DNA from 2 places in the Labrenzia sp. PHM005 genome. Region 1 is predicted to be linked to the other one. Evidence: predicted binding sites of a transcription regulator. Region 1 holds the regulator's gene; the other holds the start of a gene.
What was found. The regulator LexA, encoded in region 1, represses DNA repair genes until DNA is damaged. The targets are predictions, from matches to a motif close to TGTTCNNNNTGTGTTCNG.
Positions count from the first base shown of each region.

Region 2: a site for LexA is predicted at 4,907-4,924, ahead of FJ695_RS12675 (ATP-dependent helicase). Genes of this name have one in related genera too.

Region 1 covers NZ_CP041191.1:3,628,597-3,639,191, forward strand. Annotated here, with positions in the region: gene gltA (citrate synthase) at 48-1,343, opposite strand; gene gltX (glutamate--tRNA ligase) at 1,572-2,996, opposite strand; gene FJ695_RS16440 (ComEC/Rec2 family competence protein) at 3,130-5,562, shown strand; gene lexA (transcriptional repressor LexA) at 5,616-6,332, opposite strand; gene FJ695_RS16450 (helix-turn-helix domain-containing protein) at 6,663-7,208, opposite strand; gene FJ695_RS16455 (hypothetical protein) at 7,683-9,539, shown strand; gene FJ695_RS16460 (AAA family ATPase) at 9,539-10,300, shown strand.
Region 2 covers NZ_CP041191.1:2,823,410-2,834,004, forward strand. Annotated here, with positions in the region: gene FJ695_RS12660 (MBL fold metallo-hydrolase) at 1-1,954, opposite strand, end outside; gene FJ695_RS12665 (MarR family winged helix-turn-helix transcriptional regulator) at 2,011-2,436, opposite strand; gene FJ695_RS12670 (bifunctional 2',3'-cyclic-nucleotide 2'-phosphodiesterase/3'-nucleotidase) at 2,844-4,823, shown strand; gene FJ695_RS12675 (ATP-dependent helicase) at 4,957-7,401, shown strand; gene FJ695_RS12680 (tetratricopeptide repeat protein) at 7,429-8,007, opposite strand; gene FJ695_RS12685 (hypothetical protein) at 8,154-8,375, shown strand; gene FJ695_RS12690 (TetR/AcrR family transcriptional regulator) at 8,356-8,979, opposite strand; gene FJ695_RS12695 (MBL fold metallo-hydrolase) at 9,073-9,993, shown strand; gene FJ695_RS12700 (hypothetical protein) at 10,209-10,595, opposite strand, start outside.

The sequences.
Region 1 (10,595 bases):
GCCCCGGATCAAGGATCCGGGGCTTTTCTTTTTGTCTTTGTGTTCAATCAGCCGAGGCGCTGATCGATCGGAATATAATCGCGTTTTGTTGCGCCGGTGTAGAGCTGGCGCGGACGGCCGATGCGCTGGGACGGATCTTCCACCATTTCTTTCCACTGAGCGATCCAGCCGACGGTACGGGCCAGAGCGAACAGCACAGTGAACATGGTTGTCGGGAAGCCGAGTGCCCGCAGGGTGATGCCGGAGTAGAAGTCGATGTTCGGATAAAGCTTCTTCTCAACAAAATAAGGATCGTTGAGCGCGATCTTTTCCAGTTCCATCGCGATGTCGAGCAGCGGATCGTCCTTGATGCCGAGTTCGCCCAGAACCTCGTGACAGGTCTTCTGCATGATCTTGGCGCGCGGGTCGTAGTTCTTATAGACCCGGTGGCCGAAGCCCATCAGACGGAACGGATCGTTCTTGTCTTTTGCCCGTGCAACAAACTCCGGAATGCGGTCAACAGAGCCGATTTCAGACAGCATGTTGAGCGCTGCTTCGTTGGCGCCGCCGTGGGCAGGACCCCAAAGGCAGGCGATGCCGGCTGCAATACAAGCGAACGGGTTTGCACCGGACGAGCCAGCCAAACGGACGGTCGAGGTCGATGCGTTCTGCTCGTGATCGGCATGCAGGATGAAGATACGGTCCATAGCGCGGGCCAGAACCGGGTTCACCTTGTACTCCTCACACGGAACCGCAAAGCACATGTGCAGGAAGTTGGCTGCATAGGACAGATCGTTGCGCGGATAAACGAACGGCTGGCCGACATGGTACTTGTAGGCCATTGCGGCCATGGTCGGCAGTTTCGCGATCATGCGCAAGGAGGCAACCATGCGCTGGTGCGGATCAGAGATATCCGTGGAGTCGTGATAGAAGGCGGACAGTGCGCCGACTGTACCGCACAGGATCGCCATCGGGTGGGCGTCACGGCGGAAACCGGCATAAAACCGGTTCATCTGTTCGTGGATCATCGTGTGGTAGGTCACACGATCTACAAAGTCATCTTTCTGCGCGTTCGTCGGCAGTTCGCCGTAAAGCAGCAGATAGCAAGATTCTAAGAAGTCACCATGGTCGGCGAGTTGTTCAATCGGATAGCCGCGGTAGAGCAGCGTGCCTTCGTCGCCATCGATGTAGGTGATCTTGGATTCGCAAGATGCGGTCGAGGTGAAGCCCGGGTCGTACGTGAACATGCCAGTGTCCTTGTACAAGGACGCGATGTTCACAACCGACGGTCCGATGGATCCGTCAAGGACGTCGAAATTGTGATCACCACCATCGACGTTGAGCTTGGCGTTGTTGTCGGCCATTCAGAAAACCCCCTGTTTGTTACCCATTGCACCGGCCAGCCGCAGGTCTTGAACCAAGACCTAACGCTTTAGCCAGACAGTGCTGGAGGAATGGTCGCGTCTTGCCTAGCCCATTTGCCGCACTGCCGCAAGCTGGTGCATATAACGCTTTGGTCAAAGACGTTTATGCAGCGGTTTGCGGCAGTGCCGAAGCTTGAAAAATAATGGAAACTCTCGCCTTGACCGTTATCAAGGAGCCTGATCGGCTATCCGGGCCAAGGATTCGTCCCGGCCAAGGGCGATCAGAACATCATAGATACCGGGAGAAGTACCCCGGCCGGTCAACGCGGCGCGCAGAGGCTGGGCAACCTTGCCAAGTTTCAGTTCTTTGCCTTCAGCATAGGCCTTGACCGCGGTTTCCAGCGGCTCAGCGTCCCAATCCGCGACACCAGACAAAACACCGTGCAGGTCGCCCAAGACCGCGCGGGCGTCGTCAGTCAGGATTTTTACTGCCTTTTCGTCGTTTTCCAGCGGACGCTGGCGCCACAAATAAGATGAGCTGTCGGTCAATTCGACCAGGGTTTTGGCACGTTCTTTGAGGCCGGGCAGGGCGGTGAGCGCCGTTTGGGTATTGCCGGCTTCGGCCAGCCATGCGAGCACGTCCGCACCGCCGTCTACATGGGCCAGATAGACCTTCCAATGGTCCAGCAGCTCACCGTCATCGGTGGCGCGCATATAGTGGCCGTTGAGGTTTTCGAGCTTCTTGAAGTCGAATCGGGCGGCGGACTGACCGACCGCGTCCATGCCGAACCACTGGATCATGTCCTCAAGGGAAATGATTTCTTCATCGCCGTGGCTCCAGCCCAGCCGTGCGAGATAATTGCGCATCGCTTGCGGCAAGTATCCGAGTGCCCGGTAAGCTTCCGCGCCAGTTGCGCCATGGCGCTTGGAGAGTTTTGCGCCATCCGGTCCGTGAATCAGCGGAATATGCGCCATCTTCGGCACGTCCCAGCCATTGGCATTGAAGATCAGCGTCTGGCGGGCAGCGTTGGTCAAGTGATCGACACCGCGGATGATGTGGGAGATGCCCATATCATGGTCGTCGACGACGACCGCCAGCATGTAGGTCGGTGTGCCGTCGGAACGCATCAAGACAAAATCGTCCAGATCCTTGTTCGGGATCACCACCCGGCCTTGAACCATATCGTCCACGACCGTTTCGCCTTCTTGCGGTGCTTTCAAGCGGATCACCGGATCGACGCCTTCAGGTGCCTCTGACGGGTCTTTCTCGCGCCAAGTGCCGTCATAACGGGGCGGACGGCCTTCAGCACGGGCCTTTTCGCGCATGGCGTCGACTTCTTCTGGAGACGAATAACAGCGGTAGGCCATGCCATTTGCCAGCATCTGATCGACAACTTCTTTGTGGCGTTCGACACGGGAAAACTGCGAGATTGGCTCGCCGTCCCAATCCAGGCCAAGCCAGGAGAGGCCATCCATCAATGCATCAACCGCTTCCTGGGTTGAACGGGCTTGGTCTGTGTCCTCAATCCGCAGCAGCATTTTGCCGCCGTGATGTTTGGCAAAAAGCCAGTTGAACAGCGCAGTGCGGGCGCCGCCGATATGAAGAAACCCGGTCGGAGATGGGGCGAAACGCGTGACGATATCTTGTGCCATGGTGCTTTTTGAAAGTCTCTGTCAGAATGAGGCGGTCCAACCGCCTGACGAATAGTGGCGCGGTCTTAACACAGGCGCGCCCAAGGCAAAATAGGCTTTGCCATGATTGGCAGGTCCGGCGAAGGGAGCAGGGGTGGCGCGTGAAGATGGCACCGGCTTCAACTATTACGGCGAGCGAGGCGCCGGCGCTAAATCCACTGACCCAAGTGTAATAGATACTGTTTCCGGCAACAGGGCATCACAGGACCGGGGATCGCCCTGGGGTGCCTTTCTAAGGTCGCGCAATTTGCAAAAGCGTGACCGCAAAAACCAACAGGCGAAAACCCGTTGGCTGCCGGCGCCGGACGAGTTGGAGCGCTTGGTGCAAAACCAGGGGCTGCTGTGGACCGGGTTTGCCTTTGCAGGCGGGATACTGATTTACAGTTTGCTGCCGGACGAACCAAGCTGGGTGGTTTTGGCGGTACTTTGTGTTGTGATTTGCTTCCCTGCTACTGTCCGCAACCGCCGCTCCGGTTTCTCAAAAATCGGCTTACTATTGTTGTCCGCTTTTACGGGGCTTTGTGCGGCAACATTTCGGACGGCGGCCATTGAGACGCCCAGACTTCTTGAACCGATGACCGTGGCGCTGCGCGGAGAAGTTCTGGAGCTTCAGCACAGGCAATCCGGCAAGCGGCTTCTTCTAAAAGCGTCGGCGGTCAACGGACGGATCGTTAAACCCGGAGTGTTTGTAGAACGGGTCCGGTTGCGGGTCCCTGTGAATACAGAAGTTTCTCCGGGCGACTGGGTGCAGCTTCGCGCGCGGTTGTTTCCGCCAATGGGGCCGGTCGTTCCGGGCGGATATGATTTTTCCTTCCGCGCCTATTTTCAAAAAATAGGCGCGACCGGGTTTTCATATGGCCCTCCAAAAAAAATCAGCGGACAACCTCCGACGCTCATACGGCAGGTTGAACGGCACATCGATCATCTGCGCAAATATCTTGCGCAGCGGATTTCAGCTGTCTTGCCGGACGGTCCGGAAAAGTCGCTTTCCGTTGCGCTTCTCGTCGGAGATCGGAGCGGTATCGACGAAAAAACAGAGGAAAGCCTCAGAGCTGCCGGATTGGCGCACATACTGGCGATTTCCGGGCTGCACATGGCTCTTTTTGCTGGCGGTGCTTACGCGGTGTCACTCGGGGTCTTGGCTCTCCTTCCCGGGTTTGCATTGCGTTGGCCGTTGCACAAAGTCGCGGCGCTGTTGGCGCTCGGCGCTGCGGTTTTTTATTTGCTGCTCTCTGGGGCGTCGGTGGCAACCCAGCGGTCTTTCATCATGATCGCCCTGGTTTTTCTGGGCATATTGACCGGGCGGCGCGGATTGACCTTGCGGACGGCTGCTTTGGCTGGGCTGTTTCTTTTGTTGTTGGCACCAGAAAGGCTGTTTTATCCCGGGTTTCAAATGTCGTTCGCGGCCGTGATTGCTTTGATCGCGGTTTACGACCTTTGGCGGCGCCAACAAAAGGAAGCTGGTTTTTCCTCAAAGCCTCGGTCTCTTCCGGCCCGGCTGGGTGTGAGCATCGCCAAATGGGCTGCTGGGCTGTTCGTCACTGCTCTGGTTGCTGGAGCTGCGACCGGGATAATCGGGGCTTACCATTTCTCCCGGGTCGCGCCTTATGGGATCGTCGGGAATATGCTGGGTATGCCGGTGTTTTCTCTGGTTGTTATGCCCATGGGGGTTCTGGCGCTTGTCTTGATGCCCTTTGGCCTCAGTGCTGTGCCGCTGAAGGTGATGAGCGCTGGTCTGGGGATGTTGATTGATGTCGCAACTTTTACCGAAAACCTTGCCCCGGACGCGGGCCGGATCGGAACGTTAGGGGCAGCGCCTGCTGCTCTGTTGATGGCTGCGCTCTTTGTCTGTTTGCTCGCGCCTGGCCGAATTCGAAGCTTCAGTCTGGTTCCCTTGGGGGCCGCCATAACACTTATGACATTGTCGCGCGCGCCCGATATTCAAATCGCGGCGGCAGGGCCGCAACTCGCTGCTCGCGATAGGCAAGGAGATCTGCGCCTCTCCCATGTCCGCAAGTCCTTTGCCGCTGAAATCTGGCTTGAGGGGGAGGGTGAAGGATTGGGGGCGATTAAGTCGCGCAAGATGAGTTCGGTTCAGCGCCGATGTGATCCTGACGGATGTGTGGTGCTCGCATATCCGCCTAATGACAAAAGTTACTCGGATCCGATACCGCTCAAAATCGGTGTGTCAAAAACGGTGCAGGCTCTTTTCGAAGATTGCCAAAAGGCAGATATTATCGCGACCGATAAAATCGTGCCTGGGTTCTGCCAATCGAGCGTGATTTTGGATCAAGTTATTCGGGAAAAAAGAGGGGCTGTTTCGATTTGGCTGGAACCGTCCGATGGGTCTGCGAGCGGCTGGTCCGGAAAGACGGCATTAGAGCGGGCCACCAATCAAAGAGACGCAATACCCGGCATCAAACGTGTGGTTTATGCTCTTCCCCGATTACCGCGGCCCTGGAACCGGCCAGGCACAATAACCCGCGCTAGTTTGAGGTCAAAAGCCAAATCCTCCGCAAAGCCATAGACCTTGCGGAGAAGATTAATTCCAAAACCTGTTGAGCTGAAAAAGGACCCGCCTCAGTATTGCCGAAACAGCGCCACGAGACGGCCCTGAACACGCACACGACCCGGTCCGAAAATCCGAGTTTCATAGGCCGGATTGGCCGCTTCCAGTGCGATCGATGCGCCTTTTTTGCGCAGCCGCTTCAAAGTGGCTTCTTCATCATCAACCAGCGCCACGACAATGTCGCCGCTGTCAGCACTGTCGATTCGCCGGATTAAAACCGTATCGCCGTCCAAGATGCCTGCGTCGATCATGGAATCGCCGCGCACTTCAAGCGCATAATGTTCGCCTTTGCCAAGAAGCTCCGGCGGGACGCTGATGGAGTGGCTGTGGGTCTGGATCGCCTCGATTGGAACACCGGCGGCAATCCGGCCCATAACCGGGATTTCCGTTGCCGCACTTGCAACCGCTGCAGGCGCTGCGACTGGCGCGGGTGCTGGTTTTCCAAGCGACCCTTCGATAACTTCGGGAGAAAAACTGCCGCGCGGCCGCGGGCTGCCGAGGCCCGGCGCGATCGAATCGGGCAGGCGGACAACTTCCATCGCTCTCGCCCGGTTCGGCAGACGGCGGATAAAACCGCGTTCTTCCAAAGCTGTGATGAGCCGGTGAATACCGGACTTGGACCTCAGATCGAGCGCGTCTTTCATTTCATCGAAAGACGGCGGCACCCCAGTTTCCTTCAGTCTTTCATGGATGAACATGAGCAGTTCATACTGCTTGCGCGTCAGCATATCAGCTTCCCCTGATCTTGAGGATCAATTGGTACAAATCAAGAACACCCTACCTGTTCTCATTGTGTTCTGCAAGGGTAAACGTTCTCTTACTGTTCTAATTGTAGCTGTCAGAATTAAACGGCACTGGAAGCGGTTTATCTGGCCGTAAATAAATGGCAGAAGAGTTCAAAGAGCGTATTGTTTTCAAAAGGTTGGGTGATCATCGATTGCAGACCGTAGGGTCCGCAATATCAGTCAGTGCAAATAAAACGTGGAACGTATTGAAAACAAATGGAGAATTTACTTCGATGTTAGACGCTTCCGGTCCTGGAGTGTTCGACTGCGGACCTATTGCGGACCCTGTTTGTTTCGGTGTTTGATCGCCCGTGCAAAGTACGGGAGGTCGTATCGGTCGACATTTCGGATATATTCTTTGAACTCTTCGTTGGTCATGCGCCCGCTATCCACCAACGCCTTTTTCTCTCGTTCGATGAATTCAGCAAATATCAACATCGCCAGTCCTATGGATTCACCTTCTGCCTGAATTTCCTTCGCTTCCATGAAAGCAAGTTCTTCGGGGGCGTGCTGTTCCAGAAGCTCGATGAGGATCCGTTCGCCAGTTAGCTTCATGGTTATTATCCGGAAATCATCGATGGCAGTTTCAATCAATTCGGACTGTTGTCGCTGTAATGCCTCTCCAAAGAGAAAGTAATCTATCTTTTCTCCAGTTCCGGCACAGGCCTGCAACAGAAACTCAAGCGGAATCGAGTTTCTTGCTTTCCAGGATGAAACAGTCTTGTTCGATACCTCAAAATATTCAGATACGGCCAAATCTGTTTTGAGGTTGAGAGCATTTTTTACTCTATCAATGACTTGCGTCGCGTTGATCTTCAATTCTTATCTTCTCACTGGAAATCTGCATAAGGCAGAAAAAATATTGACATCTGCGAATCGCAGTCATTTAATCTGCGCATTGCGGATTCTTGGATTTAGTAGCATGAAACGCGAAAACCTAAAAACCACGAACATTCTTCTTCGAAACGTTCGTGCAGGCTTTGTTTTACAAGGGACATCGTTGAATGCATGGTGCAGCGCAAACGGAATTGTACGGCGAACTGCCGAACAGTCTCTGACTGGCCAGAACAAGAGTAACAATGCGATTGCGCTTGCTGCTCGGATTAGACTTGCCGCTGGTCTGATAGCCCCGGATGATACCCAATGTGGCTGAACGTTCGAGAATTTGCAGAACGTTCTGGAATATCAACACGCAAGGCGCGGCAAGCTCTCCAGCGTGCACATGCCGGAAAACCTTGGCGGAATCAGAACCTTGAAGTGAGGTTGGTTCAGGGAACCGGGGGACGGTCTGGTGTGTCATATGAAGTTAGCGCATTCAGCTTGCCGCGCTCTCTTCAGGACCAAAGTATTGAGCCTGCAAGGCTTGAGGACAAACCTGCGGGTCTTGCCAAGCATTCAAGTCCATCTGAATTTAGCCGCAAGGTCACATGGTTTCGGCGGACATTTGAGGAATTGCTGGAGACAGAACCGAGATCGGCTGAGCGCGGTCGGGTAATAGCGCAACTTCAAGGACATACAGTCATCGATTGGTCTGGGACCCCTATCGTTCTGAAACGGCGAACAATCTATACTTGGATTAAGCTCTATGAAGCTGTGGGACCAGTCGGCCTAAAACGCACAAAACGCTCTGACCGTGGCAAGTCACGTTGTTTTGTCTCCCGCGAATGGGATCGGGCGGCGTTGGCGCGGATAGATGATGCGACCAAAGCCGAAATTGCTGACGGTTTGCGCCAGCAGGTGAGGGGGCTGATCAAGGGCGGCGCGACTGGAAAGACTGTCGCTGTTCTGGCCAGCGAGTATTTGAAGACGGTGACGGTCGCCAACGGTATCCGTCTAGAGACGCCCGCGGAATTGGACCGGATATGCAAGGTGCCGCGGGCATTGATCCGCTCAGAACAGCATTTAAAGAAAGTCTATCGCCACAAGAAGGATCGCAAGGCGAGTGATGATGATCGGCCGCGCGTGAAGCGAGTGATCACGGGGATGCAGCCAATGGACTGCGTCGTAATGGACGTCCATCACGTCAACGTCCTGCTCAAACGCGAGAACGGCACGACCGGTACACCAAAGCTGCTCGGGTTCATGGATATTGCGACCCGCCGTGTCTGGTGTGAACTGGTCTTCCTTGAGACAAAAGGCGGGGTACGCAATGCCGATGTGATCGAGGCCTTTGTCGCCATGGCACAGCATTCCGCCTTCGGTTTGCCCAAGACGCTTTATTGCGACAATGGCAAGGAATACCTTTTTGCCGACTTTCTCGACGATGCGATGCAATTGCTGGTGCCAATCGTTGGGAAGCCAGGAAAATCAAGGGTCATCCGGGCGCTGCCCTATAATGCCTCCGCCAAACCGATCGAAGCCTGGTTTGGTCATTTTGAGCAGCAATTCCTGAAGACCTGCCCGGGGTACATTGGTGATGACCGAATGAACCCCAAGCGTCCGGCACTTGGAAGGCTGGCAGCACCCTTCAACGGCGATTTTATTGCCTTTAAAAGGGTCTTGAATGGGCTTTTAAGGGCCTATGAAGTCATGCCGCAATCGGGCGCGCTTAAGGGATTGTCACCCAGGCAGAGTTTTGAGGCGCACGTTCGGCAAGGCTGGGCGGCCACGGTCATTGACCCGGATCGGCTGAATACCGTCTTCACCAAACCGGAAACCCGCAAAGTCAGGCAACACGGTATCTCGGTCGGCGGCCGGAGGTGGAGTTGCGACGAACTAGACGTCTGGTTCCATGACACGATCACAGTCCATATCCCGCAGTATCACGGCTATAACACTCTGCGGCTCACCAAACAGGACGGGTCCTTCCTGGGGATAGCTCATCCGGAGGAAGAATTTGCCTTTTTCGATCCGCGCGGCGCGAGACGCTCAGCCGAACGAAACACGCGCCGGAACAAGGCGCTTCGAGAAGCAGATCGGTCAACTCCCGACATCGATATTGGAGCGGAGTTGGTCAAGCTCGCGCAACATGCCCCTGAAGTGGTTCCAAATGTGCCGAGAGGCACACTTACCGTTACGCAAGAGCTGGAACATCAACGGGTTCTTCGTCCGGAACATGGCGACCCTTGTTCTGAGAGCGAAGACGAACGCGATCGTCGTGAGATCGCCGCAGGGCGGGATGTCTTCATCCGCAAAATCGGGAGGACTTGATGAGCGAGGCATTGAAAGAGGAGGAGGCTGGTGCTTTTCGCTTTGTTGATATCTCGGCGAGCCGGGAAATCAGAAAAGCCATGGATATTGCCAAGGAAATCTCGAAATATCCGGTGCTCATCAGTTCCAAGCCGGGCATGGGCAAATCCACAGCCTTGCGGCACCATGCTCGGAAACTAAACGCCTATTATTGTGAGGTTGGGCATGCAGATAAGACAGTCAAAGGCATGCTGAAGATGATCATTGAGGCGACTGGCTTCGGTACATCCTATCGATTTGTGAAGGACCTCAGCGATACAGCTCTAGCGCGCCTTTATGAGGGATATAGCTCCAGACGTATCCTGATTGTTGATGAGGTGCAAAATTTGGATCTATCGGCGTTTCGTGAACTCTTACGCATTCATGAAGAGGCCGATTGCGCACTGGTGTTGAGCGGCAACGACAAGCGCCTTGCCAGAACTCGGATTCACGATTCTGCTTTGGACCAGATCGTCAGCCGCTTGGGATTTCGCATCGAACTGGGTGTGCCACTGGAAGAAGACTGCCGGGATATCGCTGTGGACTATAATGTGGAGGGCGCAGAGGCTTATCAGGCACTTGCTCGCTTTGGCGGTCAGACGTCAGTACGGGATCTGGTGCGGCTTCTGGTCTTTGCTGAAAAGCTGAAGAGCCAATCCAGCGGCATCAATCTGCACCATCTCAAGGCTGCATTCCTGACCATCTATGGTAGCAAACGGGATCTGAAAATATTGGTCGGATAGGGGCAAATTTGCCCAAACCGGGCATGTCTCGAACTGACTCCATATTGGACGGTTCACTTTGCGCATGCCGAAATGATCGCGGCTGCAAATCCGACGTCCTTTCGAAATCCAGCGAATTCAGAGGAAGGGCGGGATGCAGCCCTTCGCTGCGGTTCGATCAAATGACCGGATTAGGGTCAGTGAGCCGACCGTCGGATTTTTGCCGCTAGGGTCTTCAGAGCGGACGTTTTGATATTATGCCGACGTTATGAAAATAGCCTATTTCTGTGTTGCAAGAATTCTCCTGTTTTTGGTG
Region 2 (10,595 bases), 810 kb from region 1:
TGTTCGCAATCTCCGAATAGGTCACAAGCTTGAACGGATCTGTGAATTGAGCCTTACCGCGTAGCCGATCGGCGGCGTCATTCCGTACTTCGATCAGGTCGGGGGAGGGGCCGTAGCGGGCTTCAGCCGCATTAGCGAACTTAAAGGCAAGTTCCAGATCACCGTTGCCGATCATGCGACTAATCACGGCCGCTGCCTCCGATGGACTTAAGTTCAAATATAGGTCCAGCATCCGGCCATATTCGACCTGGGTGAGTGTATCCAAACCTGCCGGATCCTTTCCGGTCCGCTCTTCCTGCCAGATGCCCGTGAGGTTGTCGGCTATTCTCTCGATCAGATGATCCCTGGCAGCAATATAGCCAAGGTAGGCTTCGGGATGCCGAGAAAAGCCAGGCGGGATCAGGTTCAGCCGTTTGACGTCGTTCGCGCTATAGCCGTTTTCAACATGTCGTTGGGTTGCCTCCAAAAGCCATTCATATGCGTCTAGGAAGGCGGGAAGGCTGTCTTGTGTATACATCAATGACAAAGGGCGATGGCCATGCAGGACGTGATCGGCTCCGGTTGAGATGATCGCTTCCATCGTTTCTGCGGTCTCGTGAACAAGCCCTTCTTCCACCCAGGGTTCACCGTAATAGGGCATCAGGACATCGCCAACAAAAACGGTCGACATGTCCGGGAAGTGGACGAGAAGGGAATCTTCGGTTTCACCGCCGGCCTGCGGAACAAGGACGATTGGCGACCCTCCGACTTCAATATGCTGGTTGACCTTGACCGGGACGTCCGGTTGATAGTCTGCGACCAAACCGTTGTGGAAAGCCGCACCGCGGAAGAATGTGTAACTGTGTCCGCGCTTCACTCTTTCGACCGTTTCGTGAAAGTCGGATTGACCATAAATCTTCAGGTCCGGATTGTGCGCCACGAGATAGTGAACGCCGCCTATATGATCCCAATGCGCGTGGGTAATAATCAGCGTGCCCACCTCGGGAAGGTCTGGGTATTTTTCAAGGAGAAAAGTGTGCGCATCTTTGAGGCGCTCAGGGGTAGTTCCGGCGTCCACTGCAATCAATTGCGATCCGTCCTTGGAAAGGACAAAATAGACATCTGAAAATCCGAAGCCAAAGAGCGCGAAAATCCTGCCAGGAACGATTTCCTCTAACCTCGGATAGGCAGACATCTGGCTTCCATTTTGTTCTTCGACCGTGAACCAGTTCATGAACAAGGTGTCGGACGCGTCCGCCTCAAATCCGCTCATGTCTCTGAATTTTTGCGCCAGGCCCGGGTCGCCATTGCGTTGATGGAGCTCTGATAAGTGGCGATATACTTCGCGATACATACCGGGCAAAGGTTCTAACTCCGGCCGCCCAGCCAGCCAGGTGAGGTGGGCAAGCGCATCGTCGAACCGGAAAAAGAAACCCGGAACACGTGTGTAGATGATGCCTGCGGACCAGTGAACAAGTGGATCTCGCGCCCCTGTAAGAGCGAGTGCCTCATCCAGCAGGTCGAATGTGTCCCAGACCCAGCCGATCCGCCTGTGCAACGGGACCGAATCTGCATGGGTTGCTCTTAAGATTGCGAGTGCTGCCAGATGTTGAGCGCGGAAAACCTCATCCAGATCGTTGCTATATCGGTCTAGGTAGCGCTCAAAAAAGTCGATCCCGTAGGCTTGCTGGTTGGCGTTGATGTAGGCGTTGATCAGCAAGAAGACATTACGGATGTCGTCATTGCGGCCATAAGACAAGATAGTTTCATAGTAGAGAATATCGGAATGGAAACTCCGGTCTGGATCGTCGGGACCGAGGGTCTCAAAACCCTTGGCTGGCGCCATGACTTCTATATGAGCGTGATTTTTGATTTGTTCTGCTGTCGTAGAATTGCTGATACTCTCAATTGCCAGGGCGGGCCCGCTAGCGATAGCCAGTGCGAGAAGTCCGGCTGTCAAAGTCTGCGTTGCCATAGGCTGTCTCATAGCTTTTTACTCCGTTGAGTGTAGATACACGTTTCTGCGAAAAATTAGGGCCGAATGCGATCTGCCAAAGTGTTGAGCTGGTCGAGAAGGTGTGGCCAAACACCCGGGCCCAATCGCTCCAGAAATGCGGCATGGGCGGCTTCCCAGGCGGGGTATGTCAGTTCCAGGATGTTTTCACCGTCCGCTGTGAGGCTGATCAAACGGACGCGGGCGTCGTCTCCTTTGGAGGTCGCAACCAGTCCTTGGGTTTGGAGGATTTTTAAGTTTCTTGTCAGAGTCGTCCGATCCATCTCCAGAAAATCTGCAAGCGGCGTGAGTGCAGTTGGTCCCATTTTTTCGAGTGCAGCTAGAAGAATGAATTGAGAGGTCGTGTGCCCAGATACTGCCAGGCGTTGGTCATAGAATTGCCCTACAAGGCGGGCGATCCGCCGGATATTCATGAAGCCGCATGTGGTGACGTCGGTTGACATACTGGATCTCCTGCTGGCAACTTAAATAATGTGTATCTACACATATTCAAGGCCAAGTGCTACGAATTATGGTTGAGACCAGTTATTGCTGAGGGGCAATTGAACGGCGTGTCTGAAGGCAATGCGCCGTCGATAAATGCGCGTCACCATTCAAGTTTAAGTGGCGTGGCGTGGATTTTCGTGTCACTATTTTCGAACAAACGGTCAAAATATAAGGCCGAGCCTGATTTGGTGGGGAAGGGTGAACTGCAAGCGGCGCTGACGCACGCCAACGCAAAGTGGTTCATTAGATAAGCTCAATTCCCACTCGTCAGAAACTAAAAAGATCTGTGCTGTGATCCGTCCAGAAATGGAGGATGTGCCCCTCAACAGACCTATAAGCGCCCGACAATAAGAGGAGACCAGCCATGTCAAACATTCTCAAAAGTTCCGTATCCCGAAGAACGCTGCTCGGGGGCATGGCTGCCACCGGTTTTGTTGCCGCCATGCATCCCTATTCGCTGCTGGCCAAGGAAAACACGGCGCATTTGCGGCTGATGGAGACGACAGATCTCCATGTTCATGTGCTGCCTTACGACTATTATGGTGATCGGCCAGTCGATACCGCTGGTCTCGCCCGGACCGCGAGCCTGATCCGCGGCATTCGCGACGAAGCCACCAACTCCGTTCTGGTCGACAACGGCGATTTTCTGCAGGGCAACCCGATGGGCGATTTCATTGCCTATGAGCGCGGCCTGAAGGAAGGGGACATCCATCCGGTGCTCAAGGGCATGAATGTACTGGGCTATGATGCCGGCACGCTTGGCAATCACGAATTCAATTACGGGCTCGATTTCCTGACCAAAGCGCTGGCAGGCGCCAATTTCCCAATTGTTTGTGCGAACGTTGCCCATGGCGCTCTGGCATCGAACCCGCGCGACGACAAGCTGATGCTGAAGCCCTATGTCATTGTCGAAAAAACGGTAATGGACGGTGCGGGCACCAGCCATCCAATCAAGATCGGCTTCATCGGCTTTGTGCCGCCGCAAATCATGAACTGGGACCGCAGGCACCTGGACGGCAAGGTCAATGCGAGGGATATCGTGAGTTCCGCAAAGGCCTTCGTTCCGGAAATGCGCGAACAAGGCTGCGACATCGTTGTGGCCTTGTCGCATTCCGGCATTGATGGCGGCAGCTACACTGACGGCATGGAAAACGCCTCGCTGCATCTGGCAGCCGTTGACGGCATCGATGCGGTCTTCACCGGTCACCACCACCTGGTGTTCCCGGGCCCGGCCTATGAAGGCATTCCGGAAGTCGATAGCGAAAAAGGCACGCTCTTCGGCAAACCGGCCGCGATGGGCGGGTTCTGGGGCTCGCATCTGGGCGTGATCGATCTGATGCTGGAGCGCGAAGGGGCCGGCTGGCGTGTGGCCAACTTCACCACAGAAGCGCGGTCGATCTACAAGAAGGACGGCCGCAAGAAAATCCCGCTGACTGAGAGCCAGCAGGACGTTATCGATTCTGTGAAGGAAGAGCACGAGGCAACGCTTGCCTATGTGCGCCGCGCGGTCGGTAAGACCTCGGCGCCACTGCACTCCTATTTTGCACTTGTGGCCGATGACCCCAGCGTTCAGATCGTCTCCAAGTCGCAGCTCTGGTATGTCGGTGAAATGCTGAAGGGCACGGAATGGGAAGGCCTGCCGATCCTGTCGGCAGCAGCGCCCTTCAAGGCCGGCGGACGGGGTGGTCCGGACTATTACACCGATGTTCCGGTCGGCGATGTGGCGATCAAGAATGTCGCCGATCTTTACCTCTATCCGAACACCGCAAGGGCCGTTGCCATCACTGGCGCGACAGTCAAAGAATGGTTGGAGCGGTCAGCGGGCATCTTCCAGCAGATCGAACCAGGCAAACCCGATCAGATGCTGCTTGATCCGCAGTTCCCGAGCTACAACTTCGACATCATTGACGGGGTCACCTATCAGATCGATCTCAGCCAGCCGTCGAAATACGGCCCGAAAGGCGAGCTGATCAATCCAGATGCCAGCCGCATTGTGGATCTTCAGTTTAACGGTGCTCCGATTGATCCGGAGGCGAAGTTTGTGGTTGCCACCAACAATTACCGCGCTGGCGGCGGCGGCAACTTCCCGGGCGTTGATGACAGTGTTGTCATTCTGGTGGCGCCGGATACCAACCGGGACGTTCTGGTGCGCTACATCGTTCAGGAAGGCACCATCAATCCCTCCGCCGATGCCAATTGGACCTTTAAAGCCATGCCGGGCACCAGTGTTTTGTTCGACACAGGGCCGGGTGGCAAGGAGCACGCGGCCTCTGTTGAGGGCGTTGCGATTGAACCGGCCGGTGACGGCGCCGACGGCTTCGCCCGCTACCGCATCACGCTTTAATTAGGAAAAACATCTGCCCCCGCCACTGGCGGGGGCTTTTGTCCCCACCATTTCCTTAGGTCCTGTCTCGCCAGCGCCGCATTTGTTGCTATATTGTTCTCCACAGCGCTTGAGACAACCGGACCAGTAAACCATGACCGACCCGGACGGGTATGACGATCCTTTTGACGATCCTTTTCAGCCCATCGGGACGCGGGCGGATGCCCCCCCTACACCTGCGCCTCCTTCTCCAGGGGGCGGGATCGCGGCACGGGCCATGGCGGCCCGGCGGGCGCCGGACTATCTGACCGGCCTCAATCCGGAACAAAAGCTGGCGGTGGAAACCACCCAAGGCCCGGTCCTGGTGCTGGCAGGGGCGGGCACCGGCAAAACCCGGGTTCTGACCACACGGATTGCCCATATTCTGGCCTCCGGCCTTGCGCGGCCGTCCGAAATTCTGGCTGTGACCTTCACCAACAAGGCCGCGCGGGAAATGAAGGAACGCATTGCCACCTTTGTCGGCGGCAATGTGGAAGGCATGTCCTGGCTCGGCACGTTCCACTCCATCTGTGTCAAAATTCTGCGCAAACACGCCGAGCTGGTCGGTTTGAAATCCAGCTTTTCGATCCTCGATACAGATGATCAGATCCGGCTGATCAAACAGATCCTTCAAGCCGAAGGGGTGGATGACAAGCGCTGGACCGCCAAAGCCTTCGCCGGCATGCTGGACGGTTGGAAAAACAGAGCTTTAACGCCGGATCAGGTGCCAGAAGGCGAAGCGCGGGCCTTTGCCAATGGCCGGGGACGGCGGATCTATGAAGAGTATCAGGAGCGCCTATCGATCCTGAATGCAGCCGATTTTGGCGATTTGCTGCTGCACGTGATCACGCTCTTCAAGACACGCCCGGATGTCTTGACCGAATATCAAAGCCGCTTCCGCTATATGCTGGTGGACGAGTATCAGGATACCAACATTGCCCAGTATCTGTGGCTGCGATTGCTGGCGCAGGGCAATCCAAATGTCTGCTGTGTTGGCGATGACGATCAGTCGATCTACGGCTGGCGCGGGGCGGAAGTCGACAACATCCTGCGCTTTGAACATGACTTTAAGGGCGCAACGGTCATCCGCCTGGAGCGCAATTACCGCTCCACCAGCCACATTCTGGCCGCAGCTTCCCACTTGATTTCGTTCAACGAGGGCCGTCTGGGCAAAACGCTGTTCACCGACTTTCATGAACCGGACCATGATCTGGTTTCAGTTGCGTCCGTTTGGGATTCAGAAGAAGAAGCCCGGACAATTGGCGATGAAATCGAGGCGCTGCAATCCAAAGGGCACAGCCTCAATGAGATGGCGGTTCTGGTGCGCGCGTCCTTCCAAATGCGCGAGTTTGAAGAGCGCTTCATTACCCTTGGCTTGAACTACCGCGTGATCGGCGGGCCGCGGTTTTATGAGCGCATGGAAATCCGGGATGCCATGGCGTACTTGCGCTGTGTTGCGCAGCCGGCCGATGATTTGGCGTTCGAGCGGATCGTCAACACACCCAAGCGCGGTTTGGGTGATGCCACCTTGAAATTGGTGCATGGTCTTGCGCGGGCCGAGCGCATTCCGCTGATGCAGGCCGCCAGCCAGCTGATCGACACCGAGGAGCTCAAGCCTAAACCGCGGAACTCCCTCAAGACTGTCTTGGACAATTTCGAGCGCTGGCGGCGCCAGCTCGACACCATGAAACACACCGATCTGGCCGAGGTCATTCTGGATGAAAGCGGCTACACGGAGATGTGGCGCCAGGACCGCTCCGCGGACGCGCCCGGGCGGTTGGACAACTTGAAAGAACTCATCCGCTCTATGGAAGAGTTCGAGTCACTGGCCGGGTTCCTGGAGCACATTTCCCTTGTGATGGATCGGGATAGTGCCGACGCTTCTGACGCCGTTTCCATCATGACGTTGCATTCGGCCAAGGGGCTGGAGTTCGATACGGTCTTCCTGCCAGGCTGGGAAGAAGGTTTGTTCCCGCACCAGCGTGCATTGGATGAAAGCGGCCGGGCGGGCCTCGAAGAAGAGCGGCGGTTGGCCTATGTCGGCATCACGCGGGCGAAAAAGCGGGCCAAACTCTATTTTGCCTCCAACCGGCGCATTCACGGGCAATGGCAATCGAGCGTGCCATCACGGTTCCTGGATGAACTCCCGCCAGAGCATGTCGAGATCGCTGAAGCCTCGTCCAATTATGGCGGCTACGGCGGAGGCGGATATGGTCCTTCGCGGTTCGACAGTCACGACACGTTTGAAAGCGGCAGCTATTCGACGCCGGGCTGGAGACGGGCGCAGCGCGCGTCTCAAGCCTCCGGCGGGTTTTCAGATAGCGGCGGGCGTGGGTATCAATCCGCACGGCAAAAACGCCAAGGGCCTTTGACGATTGAGGGCGAGCTGGTTGCCAAGTCCGTCAGCGAAACACCGTCAGACTATTCCATCGGCGAACGGGTGTTTCACATCAAGTTCGGTTATGGTGCGATCAAATCGATCGAGGGCAACAAGCTGACCATCGACTTCGAAAAGGCGGGCCAGAAGAAGGTGATCGACAGTTTCGTTGAGCGCCATTGAGTGTTTCACTTGCCGGTCTGGCAGAACTCACAGGTCGACACTCTTTGCCGGACGGTTTTCGGGCAAAAGCATGCCGCGTTCTTTTAAAAAGGGATGAATTTCGACCGCTTCCTTCAAAATCTCCTGTCCGAGTTTTGTGCGCCCCTGGGTCATGTAAATCATCGCCTTGCCGGAAAGGGCGCCGAAGTGCCGGGGCTCCAGCGCCAGGGTTTTTTTGATGTCGGCCAGACTGGCTTCATAATTTCCTTGCAAAAAATAGATGAAGGCGCGCTGGTTCCAGCCCTCCGAATAGTCCGGAGCGGCTTCGACAACCTCATCTAAGATTGTTTCCGCGCCTTCCAGATCATAGACATGACGACGTTGCATCGCCGTTTCGATCTTCAGGCGAATATGCATGTCGGGGGCGTCGGCCATCCACGATTCCCAGATCTGATCTTCTATCGCACGGGCCTCTTCTTCAGTTGACGCGTTTTTCAGCGCATCAAAGAGCTGGTCCCGGCCTTCGTCCGCCAACGCATGTGCGGAAAACAACACGGCACAGGCCAACACGATCCAGGCCAATTGGGTGACGAACTGTCTCGAAGTGATCTCAGACTGATGGATCATTTGCCCGCTCCCGTAGCTTTATATTACCAGAAATGGAGCATTGCCGCGCTTTGCCCAGCCCTTTGTGTGATGATCTGCCAGCCAACATAAGGCCCTGCGGTTATTCCGCAGGTTTTCGGACGCAACCGATCCAGAGTGCCATGCGCATGAAACCGATACCGGTCAAGATCACCGCGGAAGAGGTCAAAACCAAGCGGATTTCAAAAACTCTTGATTGCGTTTTGGGAGAGGATGGCGACACGCTGACCATCGAATTTGGGAAAGCTGGCCAGAAGAACGTCATCGACTGTTATGTTGAGAAGCGCAGGGTTTTAGACACACGTCTAAATGATCGTGCTGTTCCTGCCCTTAGGTATTGGTGCTACTGACCCAAAAAGACATCGCGGTTTCGACCGCGCTGAGCAACTGACTTGCCGGTGCTCCTTGTTTTGCCAAGGCGGACAATCCGGCCACCACCATATCGAAATAATCTGCCAGTTGATCCGCATTCAAATAGGGGGGCAGTTGTTCAGTCCGTGCTGATTTAAGTCTGGCACGGATTGCGTTCGGGGTGATTTTCCCAGCGGAGCTTAGCGCTGTTCGGATCGCATCGGGGACATCCGCGGCGTCTGCACAGGCGGCGTTCGCAGCGATCATGCACCCAGGCGGTGTTCCTTTGGCCGTAAGGCCCTGCACAATCGCAACAAGCAGTTTCTGTACCGCTTCCCGCGGGTCTTTTTCGTTGGCGAGAATGTCCTCGCCTGGCCGGATACTTGTCGCGATGTAGCGGTCAAGGGCCGCCAGAAACGTATCTTCCTTGTTGCCAAACGCTGCGTAGAGGCTTGGTTTTGTCAGGCCAGTTGCCGCGTATAAATCAGAATAGGACGTTCCAAGATATCCGTTCTGTCTAAATAGAATCAACGCCTTATCCAGGATTTTGTCTGGATCAAAACTGCGCGGGCGTCCCCGTTTATCACTTTTTTTGCTGCTCATGATTGATGTCATATATACCGGTCGGTATTAAATACCAAGCGGTATAGATATAACTATCAACAATCGCTTCTGTGCAATCAATCGGAGTTCGAAATGTTCCGCGTTTCAAAAATGCTTCTGGCATTTTCCCTTCTGCTATTAACTCTTGCAGGCGGTGTCGCCGCCGCTTCGGAAAATCATGTGCCGACCGACCAAGTTTACAAGATCGGAGAGGATGTCTTCGGGTTCACCTCTGGCGGAGGGACCCATTCAATGTTTGTTATTGGTGAGAAAAACGTCGTTGTATTTGAGACGTTTAATCCGGATCATTCAAAAAAGTTGATTAGGGCGGTCCGGTCGTTCACCGACAAGAAAATTACCCACGCTTTCCAAACACACAATCATTGGGATCACGCTGGCGGCGGCCAATCTTTTTTGGATGAGGGCGCCGAAACAGTCATGCATGAACTCGCAGCACAATGGGTTGCCGCGCACCCCCGGCCAGACACTGTTGCAGGATCAACGATTTGGTCTGGATCAAGAAAAGACTACGATTTTGGCGACTTTACCGTAGAAATGCACTACCTGGGGCTCAACCATGGCCTTGGCATGACGGTCTTTGTTGTGCCTGAGAAAAAAGTTGCTTTTATCGCAGACCTGGTGACACCCAACCGGGTGATGTTCACAGTCGTTCCTGATTTCAATATCGGAGAATGGGAACGCAGTTTGGGTGAAATTCTTGCTTTGGACTTTGAGGTCGCTGTGTGCTCTCACACAGAGCTTCCAGGAGAGGCCGCGTTCAAAGGCTGTACCAAGCAGCATGTGTCTGAGGAGCGCCAATATATCCGGGATCTGCGCGGCGCAATTATCGCTAAGTTTGAGAAAGGTACCGGATTTTACGAGATCGCTGAAAAAATCGCCTTGCCGCAATATGCCCATTGGGTTGGTTACGATAAATGGCTTGAGATGAACGCCTACCGCTTGATGCTGGATCTTTATATGGGCCCATTTCCCTGGGTGCATAACGCCAACTGATGCGGGTGGTTTCAAGTCAGCTTGATAAGAATACATCCGTTCAAAGAATAGACCGCCAGCCGATGCAGGTTGGCGGTCTTCCGGTTTCTTGTAGGCGTTTTGGCAGGAATTCCTTCCAATCCCGTCTGAAACAGACAGGGACCAAGAAACCTGACTGAGCCTCCATTCGGGGTGGGGCGAGACCCAGTTTTCCGGTTGATGGTTCTGCGTGTTTATCAGGCTTGGAAATCTGCGACCAAGGCAGACACATCAGAATTGTTTTCGCCGTTCTCATCGTAGGCCGATTGGCTTTGCAGTTCACTCAAGATGGCGCTCAGAAGTTCTTCGGCGCGGGATCCCAGTTCCCCGCCTTGCAGTCCACCTGGGCCGCCGGGACCTTTGGGTTTGCCTAGCTCTCCCTCTTCGAACATTGCGCTGAGCTCGTCCGCCTGTTCTTCGGTCAAGGTTCCAGCGTCCACTTGATCAGAAAGCAGCGTTTCAAAGTTTGCCTGCATTTCCTCACGGGTCGGCGGTGGAGATCCGGGTTCGGGCCGGCCTGCTGCCTTACGCTCTTCGTGCATCGCATCGAGCGCTTCCAGCATGGCATCCTTGTCGCCGGCGGT